DNA from 2 places in the Kitasatospora sp. NPDC008115 genome. Region 2 is predicted to be linked to the other one. Evidence: riboswitches for the same ligand, from Rfam matches in the RefSeq annotation. Region 2 holds a riboswitch; the other holds the start of a gene.
What was found. A riboswitch is a leader RNA that binds a small molecule or an ion and turns the genes downstream of it on or off. The one in region 2 is predicted to bind glycine.

Region 1 (6,901 bases), on a different contig from region 2:
CCGAACGAGGGATCCTGACGCTTGGTCAGTTGCTCTTGGGATCGAGGGCGTCACGCAGCCCGTCGCCGAGCAGGTTGAAGGCGAGCACGGTGATGAAGATCGCCAGACCGGGGACCACCATGTACTGGGGGTCCACCTGGTAGTACCGGATCGCGTCCTGGAGCATTCCGCCCCAGGAGGCCTGCGGAGGCTGGATGCCGACGCCGAGGAAGCTCAGCCCGGCCTCGAAGAGGATGTTGGTCGGGATCAGCAGGGTCGCGTAGACCAGGATCGGACCGACCAGGTTGGGCAGCAGTTCCTTGAACAGGATGAACGGCCCCCGGGCGCCGAGGCTGCGGGCCGCGTAGACGAACTCGCGCTCGCGCAGCGAGATGGTCTGCCCGCGCACGATCCGGCCGATGTAGGGCCAGTTGAAGAAGCCGATCACGAAGATCAGCACCATGATGTGCAGCGGGAGGCCGTGCAGTCCGAACGCGCCGCCCTGCAGCGAGGTGGAGATCGCGATGGCGAAGAGCAGCAGCGGGAAGGCGAGGAAGACGTCCATCACCCGGCTGATCAGGGTGTCCACCCAGCCGCCGTAGTAGCCGGCCATGATGCCGAGCACCACGCCGATGGTGTTGGAGATCACGGTCGCGCCGAAGGCGACCAGCAGGGAGACCCAGGAGCCCTCGATGACGCGGGTGAGCAGGTCACGGCCCTGCAGCGGGTCGATGCCGAGCGGGTGGTCCCAGCTCATGCCGCCCCAGTCGCCCCTCGGCAGGCCGCCGAGGTCGGCGTCCAGCAGGTCCTGGTGGAGGGCGTCGGGGTCCAGGCCGAAGACCGACTCGATCGGCTTGGCCAGTACGGCGAGCAGGATCAGCAGGATCACCACGACACCGCCGATGACGGCGGCCTTGTCGCGCTTGAAGCGGGTCCAGGCGATCTGGCCGAGCGAGCGGCCCTCGATCTTCTTCGCCGGGCTCGCGGCGGCGTCTGCCCCCGGCGCCTTCCCGGCGGTCTTGATGGGTGCGGTCATGGTCAGTTCGGTCCCCTCGCCGACGGTGGCCGGCCCACGGGTGCCGGACGCCGGGATCGGCGGCTCGGCTGGTGCGGACGTGCTTGGGTGCGGACGTACGTGAGGTGCGGGTGCGGGACTGTTTCCCAGCGGTACGACGTGCTCAGTACTGCTGCCACGCGGGATGGGCTTCACGTGGATCATGCGGTCCGTCAGCGCGTTCGCCTTTGTGAGGCGCCAACCACGCGCGGCGGCTGTTGCAGAACTCTCTGCCATCCGAACTGGCTTGCGCCAGCCCTGACAACCGACAGATGCCCAACTGTGATCTGTCCGCATGCACCTCCACGATCTTCGGCATATCCCTCTTCACACAGCTGTAACAGCCATGTCAAGATGGCCGCCTGGCACTTCGCAGAGAACGTCCGGAAAAACACCGAAACCGGCCTGACATGACGTCAAGCCGGTTCCGGTGAATGATGTTTGGCGCCTCCGCCCGGTCAGCGACCGGGGTAGCCGGGCCACGGCTGCTGCGGCGGCGGCTGCTGCCCCGGCCAGCCCTGGGCCGGCGGATGCGTGCCGTAGCCGAAGCCCTGCCCCTGGGCCGGCCCCTGCTGCGAGGCGTACGGCGGCGGAGGCACCGGCGGGTACGGACCCGTCTGCGGTCGGCCGTGCCCGGCCGCCTCCCGGTCGTAGAACGGGCGTGCGTTGGCCCGCATCCACAGCGCCACCGGGTCGTACTCGTCCGCCATGGCCACCGTCGAGACCGCGAGCCCCTCCGGCGCGACCGCGATCGCGCGCTGCATCAGCGCCCGCACGGCCTCCACGGTGGGCGGCGAACTCTCGTACAGGTCAAGGCCGATGGCCAGGTACGGTTCGCCCACCGACGGGCGCACCCAGGCCCGGCGCAGCGCCTTCACCGCGCGCACCTCGACCGCCTGCCGCTCCAGCAGCGCGAAGAACTGCTGCGCCGGCACCTGGGGCTCGCTCAGCTTCAGCGGCCCGGCCGGCAGCCGGTCCAGCCCGGCGGCGACCCGCCGCAGGTCCGCCCACGGCACGCCCACCCCGCCGCCCGGGGCGTGCGGGTTCAGCCAGAGCCCCCACCGGGTCCGGTACAGCGAGGCCGCGATCTCCCGCCCGGAGATCACCTCGTGCGCCCGCGCCCAGCCGGACGCCGCCAGCTGCTCGGGCGAGGTGACGGCCGGCGCGTACCCGTGGCCGCTGATCTCCATGTTCCCGTACTGGGCGTCCGCACTGCCCGGCGTGCCGTGCCAGAGCAGCATCCAGACCCGGCCCTCGGCGAGCGCGTGCAGCATCGTCTCGTAGGCCTCGTAACGCTCCGGCGCCACCTCGCGCAGCGCGCGCTCCAGCGCGCCCGGATCCGGGCGTCCGGTGGGCGCCTGGCCCCAGGGCCCCGGTGCACCGCCAGCTACCGATCCCGCACTCATGCGCCCACCTCGCTGCGCTTCTTCGTTCCTCGTCCGTCACCGGCGGCCCGGCGGCCGTCAGCACGAACCCTATGGGGCGGCCGCCGACCGCCGCCACGCCGACGTGCCAGGGTTCGCACCGCCACCCCGCCCGCACCCCGTCCGGCGGATGCCGGGGGGACGGCCGGAGGCCGGATCAGCCCCGCACGTAGAACGGCGCGACCCGGTTCACCAACCAGTCGACCACCGGATCGTCCGCGAGGTCGAGCAGTACGAGGTGGACGCCGCCGGGCAGCGGCGCGGTTCCCAGCGCCCGCCCCAATGCCCCGTTCACCGCAACCGGGTCGGCCGGGGCCAGCGGATCCAGCTGGACGCCCACGAACATCACGGTCGGCTCGCCCTCGACGCTCGCCAGCGCCCGCCGCGCGGTCAGCACTCCCGGCAGCGCGGCGAGTTCGCCGCGGCAGGCGGCCAGGAACGCCTCCGGGTCCTCCCCCGGCACCGGCTCGCGCAGCGCCACCCGGCCGCCCTGCGGCGCGTCCGGGTCGCCGTCCCAGCGGTCCTCGCGCGGCCCGCGGCGCAGCTCCGCCACGCCCTCCGGCGGCACCGGGATGCCCACCGCCGCCTCGGGGTTGACCGCGATGCCCACGCCCAGCGGCAGGCCGCGGGCGAACTCCCAGACCGGGGCGACCGCGAAGGCCATCCCCGGCGCCTGCTGGAGGAACACCTCCTGGGAGGAGAACACCGGGACATAGGGGTCGCCGGCCAGTTCGATCGTCGGCAGGTCCAGCGATCCCCCCTGCGGGTCGCCGCCCGACGGCAGCGGGATCCACACCTGGCTGCGCGCCAGCACCTCGATCACCCGGGGGGTGGCACCCGGGTCGCCGAGCGCGGCGGTGAGCACCTGCTCCAGCTCGTTGGCCGGCCACGCGCCGCCCGGCGGCGCCGACTCCGGCCCGCCCCACCCTTGCTGCTCCACCGGGTACCCCATCCGCCGCCGTACCGTCCTCTGCTCTCCGATGCCCGCAGCCTAGCGTTTCGGCCCCCCGCGCCGGGCTGCCAGGCCGGACGTGAGGGAGTCCCCCCTCCCCTCATCCGTGCGGACGTGCCATGATGTGCGCGTCTGCGGTGGCATCCACCCAGGCCCCTCCAACTCCATACCGGCCGCTCGAACCCGCGCGGGAGAGTCCGGAGCGCCCCCGTCAGGAGGCCCAGCCGGCGCCGAAGGAGCAAGTCCTCCCCGGAATCTCTCAGGCACCCCTACCGCACGGGTTAGGCACATCTGGAAAGCGGCGCACGGCCCTGCCGTCCGCCCACCCACGGTGCAAGCCGCCATGCTGTCCCTTGCAGGGCAGGTGGACGGTGAAGCTCTCAGGTTCGACGACAGATGGGGAGACCCAGCCGCCGCATGCCCGCGCGCAGGGTCCACCGCCCCTGAGCAGGGTCGGCCCCGGCGCGCGCACCCCTGAGTGCCCCGACCGAGGAGTTCCTGGCCATGTCGTCCCTCCGCCTCACCGCGCTCGACGCGCTGCATCGCGCCCTCGGCGCCACCATGACCGACTTCGCCGGCTGGGACATGCCGCTGCGCTACGGCAGCGAGCGCGAGGAGCACCTCGCCGTCCGCACCAAGGCGGGTCTGTTCGACCTCTCCCACATGGGCGAGATCACCATCACCGGCCCGCAGGCCGGCGAGATGCTGGACCACGCCCTGGTCGGCTTCGTCTCCGCGCTCGGCGAGCTGCGCGCCCGCTACACGATGATCTGCGCCGAGGACGGCGGCATCCTGGACGACCTGATCGTCTACCGCCTGCGCGAGGACGCCTTCCTGGTCGTCGCCAACGCCTCCAACGCCCAGCTGGTGCTGGACGAGCTGATCGCCCGGGCCAAGGGCTACAACGCGGTGGTCTCCGACGACCGCGACGCCTACGCGCTGATCGCCGTCCAGGGCCCGGAGTCCACCGCGATCCTGGCCGGCACCACCGAGGCCGACCTGCCCGGCCTGAAGTACTACGCGATCCTCCCGGCCCAGGTGGCCGGCCGCGACGTGCTGCTCGCCCGCACCGGCTACACCGGCGAGGACGGCTTCGAGATCTTCTGCAACCCGGGCGACGCCGAGCAGATCTGGCGGGCGCTGACCGAGGCAGGCGCCGACCGCGGCCTGATCCCCTGCGGCCTGTCCTGCCGCGACACGCTGCGCCTGGAGGCCGGCATGCCGCTGTACGGCCACGAGCTGTCCACCGACCTGACCCCGTTCGACGCGGGCCTGGGCCGGGTCGTGCGCTTCGACAAGACCACCAACGAGGGCGCCTTCGTCGGCCGCAAGGCCCTGGAGCGGGCCGCCGCCGAGGCCGAGGCCAACCCGCCGCGGGTGCTGGTCGGCCTGGTCTCCGAGGGCAAGCGGGTGCCGCGCGCCGAGTACACCGTGGTCTCCGCCGACGGCGAGCCGATCGGCCGGATCACCTCCGGCGCGCCCTCCCCCACCCTGGAGAAGCCGATCGCGATGGCCTACGTGGACGCGGCCCACGCCACCCCCGGCTCCACCGTCGCGGTGGACGTGCGCGGCAAGCACGAGCCGGTCCAGGTCGTGGCGCTGCCGTTCTACAAGCGCGCCCGCTGACCCTTCCCCACCTGTTTCCCCCGCTTTCCCCCGCGAGGAACGTCCGCGCGCCGGGCCGCTTCGTCGTACCCGCTTCCCATCCTGGAGAATGACGCCATGAGCACCAACCCCCAGCACCTGCAGTACACCGAGGAGCACGAGTGGCTGACCGCCGCCGACGCCGACGGTGTATCCACGATCGGCATCACCCAGCACGCCGCCGACGCCCTCGGTGACATCGTCTACGTGGAGCTCCCCGAGGTGGGCGCCACCGTGACCGCCGGCGAGACCTGTGGCGAGCTGGAGTCGACCAAGTCGGTCAGCGACCTGTTCTCCCCGGTGACCGGTGAGGTCACCGAGGTCAACGAGGACGTCAAGAACGACAACAGCCTGGTCAACGGCGAGCCGTTCGAGGGTGGCTGGCTGTTCAAGGTCCGCGTCGAGTCGACCGGCCCGGTGCTGACCGCCGACGAGTACACCGCGCTCACCAACCCCTCGGCCTGAGCCAGCGCCGGGGCGGCCGCCGCACCGCGGCCGCCCCGCGCCCGGCCCTCCTCCCCCTCTCCTCCCGGGAAGACCCCACCATGACGGTTCTGAACCAGTCCCTGCACGCCCTCGACCCGGAGATCGCCGCCGCGGTCGACGCCGAGCTGCACCGCCAGCAGACCACCCTGGAGATGATCGCCTCCGAGAACTTCGCCCCGGTGGCGGTCATGGAGGCCCAGGGCTCGGTGCTGACCAACAAGTACGCCGAGGGCTACCCCGGCCGCCGCTACTACGGCGGCTGCGAGCACGTCGACGTGGTCGAGCAGATCGCGATCGACCGGATCAAGGCCCTGTTCGGCGCCGAGCACGCCAACGTCCAGCCGCACTCCGGCGCGCAGGCCAACGCCGCCGCGATGTTCGCGCTGATCAAGCCGGGCGACACCATCCTGGGCCTGAACCTGGCCCACGGCGGCCACCTGACCCACGGCATGAAGATCAACTTCTCCGGCAAGCTCTACAACGTGGTGCCGTACCACGTGGACGGCAAGAGCAGCCAGGTCGACATGGCGGAGGTCGAGCGCCTCGCCAAGGAGCACCGGCCGCAGCTGATCATCGCCGGCTGGTCCGCCTACCCGCGCCAGCTCGACTTCGCCGAGTTCCGCCGGATCGCCGACGAGGTCGGCGCGCTGCTGATGGTCGACATGGCCCACTTCGCCGGCCTGGTCGCCGCGGGCCTGCACCCCAACCCGGTGCCGTTCGCGGACGTGGTCACCACCACCACCCACAAGACCCTGGGCGGCCCGCGCGGCGGCGTCATCCTCTCCAAGGCCGAGCACGCCAAGAAGATCAACTCCGCGGTCTTCCCCGGCCAGCAGGGCGGCCCGCTGGAGCACGTCATCGCCGGCAAGGCCGTCGCCTTCAAGGTCGCCGCCTCGGAGGAGTTCAAGGAGCGCCAGCAGCGCACCCTGGACGGCGCCCGGATCCTCGCCGAGCGCCTGCTGCAGGCCGACGTCACCGAGGCCGGCGTCTCCGTGCTGTCCGGCGGCACCGACGTCCACCTCGTCCTGGTCGACCTGCGCAACAGCCAGCTCGACGGCCAGCAGGCCGAGGACCGGCTGCACGAGGTCGGCATCACCGTCAACCGCAACGCCATCCCGAACGACCCGCGCCCGCCGATGGTCACCTCCGGCCTGCGGATCGGCACCCCGGCGCTCGCCACCCGCGGCTTCCAGGCCGAGGACTTCCGCGAGGTCGCCGACATCATCGCCGAGGCCCTGAAGCCGGCCTTCGACGAGGGCACCGCCGAGGCGCTGAAGGCCCGGGTCACCGCCCTGACCGAGAAGTACCCGCTCTACCCGAACCTGTAGGTCCTCCCGTTCGGCGGCCGGTGACCGGGCTCAC
Region 2 (6,901 bases):
AGCAGCAGGCCGGTGGCGACCAGGCCGAGGCCGCTGCCGACGCCCATCGAGGCGCTGATGGCGGCGACGCCGCCGGTGACCTTCTGCTTGGGCAGTTCGTCGCGGACGATGCTGATGGCGAGCGGCAGCACGCCACCGCCGGCGCCCTGGAGCACGCGGGCGACGACCAGCCAGGTGAAGGAGTGGGTGGAGACCGCGAGTGCGGAGCCCGCGACCAGGCCGGCGAGCGAGATCAGCAGCATCGGCTTGCGGCCGCGCAGGTCGCCGAAGCGGCCCAGCAGGGGGGTCAGCACGGCGGCCGACAGCAGGTTGGCCGTCATCAGCCAGGTGATGCTGGAGCCGGAGACGTCCAGTTCCTTGGCGAGCGAGGGCAGGATCGGGACGACCGCGGTCTGCACCACGCTAAACGACAGCATCGCCAGGATGAGGGCCGGCAGGACCCGGGCGCTGCTCTGCTTCTCGGCCGCGGTGGTGGGCTGTGGTGCCTCACTCACGGTTGCTTCCTCCCGTACATAGTGAATGAACTGAAGTAACCATGCCGGGAGATACTTCAGAGTGTCAAATATTCATTGGTTAAGCTTTGGTAAAAAGGAAGGACCCCGGCCTGGGCGGCCGGGGTCCCGTGGAACCGGGGGTAAAGGCGGTCAGACGAGCGGTCTGGCCGGCACCTGACGGGCCGGGTTCTGTGCGGCGGTGGGCGGCGACGACGGGGCGGCGGGGGTGGTCGCGACGTTGTCGTGGATCTCGACCTGCTCGCGCCGCAACTCCTCGCGGACCACCTCCTCGGTGGTGTACCGCTCGATCACCAGGCGGACCCGTTCGACCGGCGCCAGGTACTTGCGGACCACCGGGCGCTCCTCGCGCACGGTGACCTCCTCCACCGCCTCGGCGATCTCCTTCTCGTCGAGCGCGGCCCGCTCGGCCTCGCCGACCGGGATCCGTTCGACCCGGACCCGCTCGCGGACCACCGGGACCCGGCGCTCCACGTGCTCGCTGGTGACGTACTTGCGCAGCTTGGCGGTGCCGATCACGTGCCACTCGGTGGTGATGTCCAGGCGCTCCTCACGGCAGGTGATCTCCACCCGGCCGGTGGGGGAAGCGGTGGCCGGGCCGCTCTCCGGGCGCGAAGTCCGCGGCTGCGGATGCGGCTCGACGGCCGGGTGCGGGGCGGCGGGCGCGGGCGCCGGCGCAGGCGTGGGGGCCGGGGCCGGTGGTGGTGCGGCCGCGGCGGGAGCCGGGGCCGGGGTGACGGGCGCCGCGGGGGTGACGGGCGCGGGGGCGGCGAGGGGCCGGATGTGCGTCTCCGGGGCGGGGTCGGCCGGCTTGTCGAGGTCGCCCGCCCGGTGGAAGGTGAGCTGCTTGGCCGGACGGGAGGCGTTGGTCCTGTGGCCCGCGCCGGTCCCGTTGGTGGCGCCGGGCGTCCCGTTCGAGGCGGGCGCGCCGTTCGGGGCGGGCGCGCCCGCCGTGCCGGTACCGGCCGTGGTGCCGAAGTCGAGGTCGGCGGCCTCCGCCTCCGGGGCCACGCCCGGTGCGGCCGGCCGGCCCTCGCTCGGGGTGTCCAGCCCGTAGTAGCGGTAGAGCTGGAGCTCCTGGGCGGGCGACAGGTGCTGGCCCACGCCGAAGTCCGGTGAGTCCTTCACCAGGGACTTGTCGTACGGCACCCGCAGCTCGTCGCCGGAGAACTCGCTCGTGGTCAGGGGGACGAACGCGTCCCGGCCGAAGATGCCGGTCCGGACGGCGGCCCACTCGGGCCGGCCGGTGGCGTCGTCCAGGTACACCTCGTCGATGGTCCCGATCTTGTCCCCGTTGCGGTCGACCGCCTTGTGGCCGATCAGGTCCCGTGGGTCGATGTCGGTCTGCACTCTCTTCTCCTCCAGTGCGGTGAGCTCGCGGAACGCCCGCAGGACAGCGCCACTTCACACCAAAAGCCATGAACCGGACGCCCGCGACCGGGGCGCGGCCGGACGGGCGCGGGGCTGCGCCGACCGGGTCACCGGCCCCGTCAGCAACGAAGTCGCCGGACGGCCTGACGCAGCCGTGATCGCGGTGCCTCCCGCTGGTACCCTGGGCGCGACCGCCGAGCCCGCTCGGGAGAGTCCCCGACAGCGGAAGCCGCTGGTCGGGGCGCCGAAGGAGCAACTCCTCCCCGGAATCTCTCAGGCATCCGTACCGTGCGGGATAGGTCACTCTGGAAAGCAGGGCAGGATCGCGGGCGAGGGAGCCGGCGGACCCCACCCTCACCGACGGTGCAAGCCGGCGGGGCGTCCCACGGCGCCCCGTGCGGGCGAAGCTCTCAGGTCCCGATGACAGAGGGGGAGGCCTGTCGGGTTCGTCCGACCGGTCGCTCCGCTGTTGCCGCAGCGGTGAGGCGGCCGGCGTGCGCACCCCCGCCGGTCCGTGACCAGGAGGCCTCGACCACCATGAACGCCCAGCCGAACTCGGGACGCCCCACCACCCCCGCGACCCTCACCGAGCTCGAACAGGCCAGCCCCTTCGAGAACCGCCACATCGGCCCCGACGCCGCCGCGCAGGAGAAGATGCTGGCCCAGGTCGGCTACGGCTCGCTGGACGAGCTGGCCACCGCCGCCGTCCCGGAGGCGATCCGCTCGATCACCGCGCTGGACCTGCCCGCAGGCCGCAGCGAGTCCGAGGTCCTCGCCGAACTGCGCGAACTGGCCGGCCGCAACTCCGTGCTCACGTCGATGATCGGCCTGGGCTACTACGGCACCTTCACCCCGCCGGTGATCCTGCGCAACGTCATGGAGAACCCGGCCTGGTACACCGCGTACACCCCGTACCAGCCGGAGATCTCGCAGGGCCGCCTGGAGGCGCTGCTCAACTTCCAGACCCTGGTCTCCGACCTGACGGGCCTGCCCACCTCCGGCTCCTCGCTGCTGGACGAGGGCACCGCGGCCGCCGAGGCGATGGCGCTGGCCCGCCGCGTCACCAAGGTCAAGGGCGGCGTCTTCCTGGTCGACGCCGGGACCCTGCCGCAGACCGTCGCGGTGATCAACACCCGCGCCGTGCCCACCGGCGTCGAGGTCGTCGTCGCCGACCTGTCCGAGGGCATCCCGGCCGAGATCGCCGAGCGCGGCGTCTTCGGCGTGCTGCTCCAGTACCCCGGCGCCACCGGCGTGGTCCGCGACCTCGCCCCGGTGATCGAGCAGGCCCACGGCCTGGGCGCGATCGTCGCCGTCGCCGCCGACCTGCTCGCGCTGACCCTGCTGAAGTCCCCGGGCGAGCTCGGCGCCGACATCGCCTGCGGCACCTCCCAGCGCTTCGGCGTCCCGATGGGCTTCGGCGGCCCGCACGCCGGATACCTCGCGGTGCGCGCCGAGTACGCCCGCTCGCTGCCCGGCCGCCTGGTCGGCGTCTCCGTCGACTCCGACGGCAACCGCGCCTACCGCCTGGCCCTGCAGACCCGCGAGCAGCACATCCGCCGCGAGAAGGCCACCAGCAACATCTGCACCGCCCAGGTGCTGCTCGCCGTGATGGCCTCGATGTACGCCGTCTACCACGGTCCGGACGGCCTGGCCGACATCGCCCGCCGCACCCACCGCTACGCCGCCGCCCTCGCCGAGGGCCTGCGGGCCGGCGGCGTCGAGCTGCTGCACGGCGAGTTCTTCGACACCGTCACCGCGGTCGTCCCGGGCCGCGCCGCCGAGATCGCCGCCGCCGCGCGCGCCAACGGCATCAACGTCTTCCAGGACGGCGCCGACCGGATCTCGGTCTCCACCGACGAGACCACCACCCGCGAGCACCTGGCGGGCGTCTGGGCCGCGTTCGGCGTCGAGGGCGCCGAGGTGGCGGAGGGCGCCGACGCGCTGCCCGCCGCGCTGCTGCGCGAGGACGAGTACCTGACCCACCCGGTCTTCCACAGCCACCGCTCGGAGACCGCCATGCTGCGCTACCTGCGCCGCCTGTCGGACCGGGACTACGCGCTGGACCGCGGCATGATCCCGCTGGGCTCCTGCACCATGAAGCTCAACGCGACCACCGAGATGGAGTCGGTGACCTGGCCGGAGTTCGGCCAGCTGCACCCCTTCGCGCCGGTCGACCAGGCCGAGGGCTTCCTCACCCTGATCCGCGGGCTGGAGCGCCAGCTGGTCGAGGTGACCGGCTACGACGCGGTCTCCATCCAGCCGAACGCCGGTTCCCAGGGCGAGCTGGCCGGCCTGCTGGCCGTCCGCGCCTACCACCACGCCAACGGCGACACCCAGCGCGACGTCTGCCTCATCCCGTCCTCCGCGCACGGCACCAACGCCGCCTCCGCGGTGATGGCCGGCATGCGCGTGGTCGTGGTCAAGACCCTGGTCGACGGCGACGTCGACGTCGAGGACCTCAAGGCCAAGATCGAGCAGCACCGCGACAGCCTCTCGGTGCTGATGGTCACCTACCCGTCCACCCACGGCGTGTACGAGACCCAGATCACCGAGATCTGCGGCCTGGTGCACGAGGCCGGCGGCCAGGTGTACGTCGACGGCGCCAACCTCAACGCGCTGGTGGGCCTCGCCAAGCCGGGCAAGTTCGGCGCGGACGTCTCGCACCTGAACCTGCACAAGACCTTCTGCATCCCGCACGGCGGCGGCGGCCCGGGCGTCGGCCCGGTCGCGGTGCGCGCGCACCTCGCGCCGTACCTGCCGAACCACCCGCTCCAGGAGGAGGCCGGCCCGGCCACCGGTGTCGGCCCGATCTCGGCCGCCCCGTGGGGCTCGGCGGGCATCCTGCCGATCTCCTGGTCGTACGTCCGGCTGATGGGCGGCGAGGGCCTCAAGCGCGCCACCCAGGTCGCGGTGCTCAGCGCCAACTACATCGCCAAGCGGCTGGCCCCGCACTTCCCGGTGCTCTACACCGGCCCCGGCGGCCTGGTGGCGCACGAGTGCATCATCGACCTGCGCCCGCTCACCAAGGAGACCGGCGTCACGGTGGACGACATCGCCAAGCGCCTGATCGACTACGGCTTCCACGCGCCGACGATGTCCTTCCCGGTGGCCGGCACCCTGATGATCGAGCCGACCGAGTCCGAGGACCTGTACGAGATCGACCGGTTCTGCGACGCGATGATCGAGATCCGGGCCGAGATCGACAAGGTCGGCTCGGGCGCCTGGGCGGCCGACGACAACCCGCTGCACAACGCCCCGCACACCGCCGCCACCCTGGCCGGCGACTGGGCGCACGGCTACACGCGGCAGGAGGCGGTCTTCCCGGCCGGCGTGAACCCGGCGGACAAGTACTGGCCCCCGGTCAGCCGGATCGACGGCGCGTACGGCGACCGCAACCTGGTCTGCTCCTGCCCGCCGCTGGACGAGTACGGCGTCTGACCGGCGCACGGCACACGGCAGGGCCCCGGCGGATCCGTCCGCCGGGGCCCTGCCCTTCGCGCTCGTTCCCCCGTGGAGTGCCGGCGGCTCAGACCGCGCTCGCGGCCGGACGGCGCGGGGCGATCACCCGGCCGTCGGGCAGCAGCTCCCCGGTGTCCTCGAACAGCAGGACGCCGTTGCAGAGCAGGCTCCACCCCTGCTCCGGGTGGCAGGCCACCGGGACGGCGGCCTCGCGGTCCTCGGACTCGGCCGACGGGCACTCAGGACGGTGCTGGCACATACGCGTACCCTCGCTTCGCTCTGCGATCCTCCCCGTGATGCGGTGCCGCCGGTGGCCGGCGGGCACCGCCGCGGTGGTCGGATTCTGTCCGGCGCCGGCCCAGGTGTGGACCAGCGCTCAAGTGGGTAGGACAGGAGGTCCTTCCACGCTGGTTCCCAGTGTCGGCATCTGTGGACGCGAGCGCAGCGATTTCGTGACATGCGCCACAACCCCCGGGCAGAGATCACCCGTTCAGGTGGTCGGGGGCCGAATGCGGCGCCGGACGGGCCATCCGGCGAACGGCCCGGTCGGGCCATGCCGGATGGCCCGTCCGGGTGTCGGACGGCCCGGGGGCCGGGACCTCAGTGCGCCCCGGAGGCGAGCCGGGCGCCGTCCGCCGTACCGAGCAGCAGCGGACGGGGGTCGACCTGGACCCGGGCGACGGGCGTACGGGCCAGCAGCGGCAGCACCTCGGCGGCCGGGTGGGCGCGGTGCGCGGTGACGCCCATCGGTGCCGGGGCCAGCGGGATCAGCAGATCGGTGCCGGGCCCGCCGTCCGGGCTGTGCAGCCACAGGGCCGTCGCGTACTGGCCGGGGAAGGTCAGCAGCCGCGGCTGGCAGCGGAACCGGGCGGACTGGGCGAGCTGCCAGGCCTCCCGCAGTGCCCGGAGCGTGGAGTCCAGGTACGGGCCGGCGGTGAAGTGGGAGAAGGTGTGCCCCTCCGCCCCCTGCACCACTTCGGCGGCGGCCGCCACCTCGGTGCCGTCCTTGACGAGGAAACGCCAGCCCGTGCGCCGGGCGGCGGCGAGTTCGGCCCGCGGCCCCTCCAGAACGTGGACGGCGAGCGGGTGCGCGGGGAGGAGCGGCCCGGTCGGATGACGCAGCGCGGCGGCGGCGGGCTGGCGCAGCGCGGTCTCCGAGTCGAGCGCGGCCAGGACCGCGCGCAGGGCACTGGGTGGGGGCTGGGGGGACTGCAGAGTCATGGCAAGGTCGCCTCTCCGTGCGAGATCGGCGTGCGAGTGCGGCATACCGGCATGGCTGGCTGGTGCGTCGACGGTGACGGGACCTGGGCCTTGTCCGGTTGGGCAGGATCGCGGTGCCGGCGCGGCCGTTGTCGCCGGGGATCTCGCGGCGATGGCGGGCCGGGCCGTGGCGCAGTGCGAATTCTACTCGAACAGGTGCGCAGGGTGACCTGTTTATCACAGGCGGTGGCCCCGGGCAAGTCGGCAGATGCGCTGAAACGGCATCAGTTTCCTTGCAATGCAAGCCAATCGAAGCGATCGGGTATCGATCTTCGGGGTGGGCATGATGCTTGCACGGT

Region 1: linked by a shared signal. The riboswitch ahead of gcvT (glycine cleavage system aminomethyltransferase GcvT) and the one ahead of gcvP (aminomethyl-transferring glycine dehydrogenase) in region 2 are both predicted to bind glycine.

Annotation. Positions count from the first base shown of each region.
Region 1 covers NZ_JBIBHU010000023.1:108,592-115,492, reverse strand. The annotation lists gene ACFZBX_RS26765 (ABC transporter permease) at 26-1,015, opposite strand; gene ACFZBX_RS26760 (enhanced serine sensitivity protein SseB C-terminal domain-containing protein) at 1,492-2,439, opposite strand; gene ACFZBX_RS26755 (enhanced serine sensitivity protein SseB) at 2,615-3,397, opposite strand; glycine riboswitch at 3,588-3,694, shown strand; gene gcvT (glycine cleavage system aminomethyltransferase GcvT) at 3,914-5,035, shown strand; gene gcvH (glycine cleavage system protein GcvH) at 5,132-5,518, shown strand; gene glyA (serine hydroxymethyltransferase) at 5,599-6,867, shown strand.
Region 2 covers NZ_JBIBHU010000034.1:67,209-74,109, reverse strand. The annotation lists gene ACFZBX_RS32475 (MFS transporter) at 1-494, opposite strand, end outside; partial or broken gene ACFZBX_RS32470 (DUF2382 domain-containing protein) at 645-1,064, opposite strand; partial or broken gene ACFZBX_RS32465 (PRC-barrel domain-containing protein) at 1,473-1,862, opposite strand; glycine riboswitch at 2,079-2,182, shown strand; gene gcvP (aminomethyl-transferring glycine dehydrogenase) at 2,421-5,321, shown strand; gene ACFZBX_RS32455 (DUF5999 family protein) at 5,410-5,601, opposite strand; gene ACFZBX_RS32450 (hypothetical protein) at 5,943-6,563, opposite strand.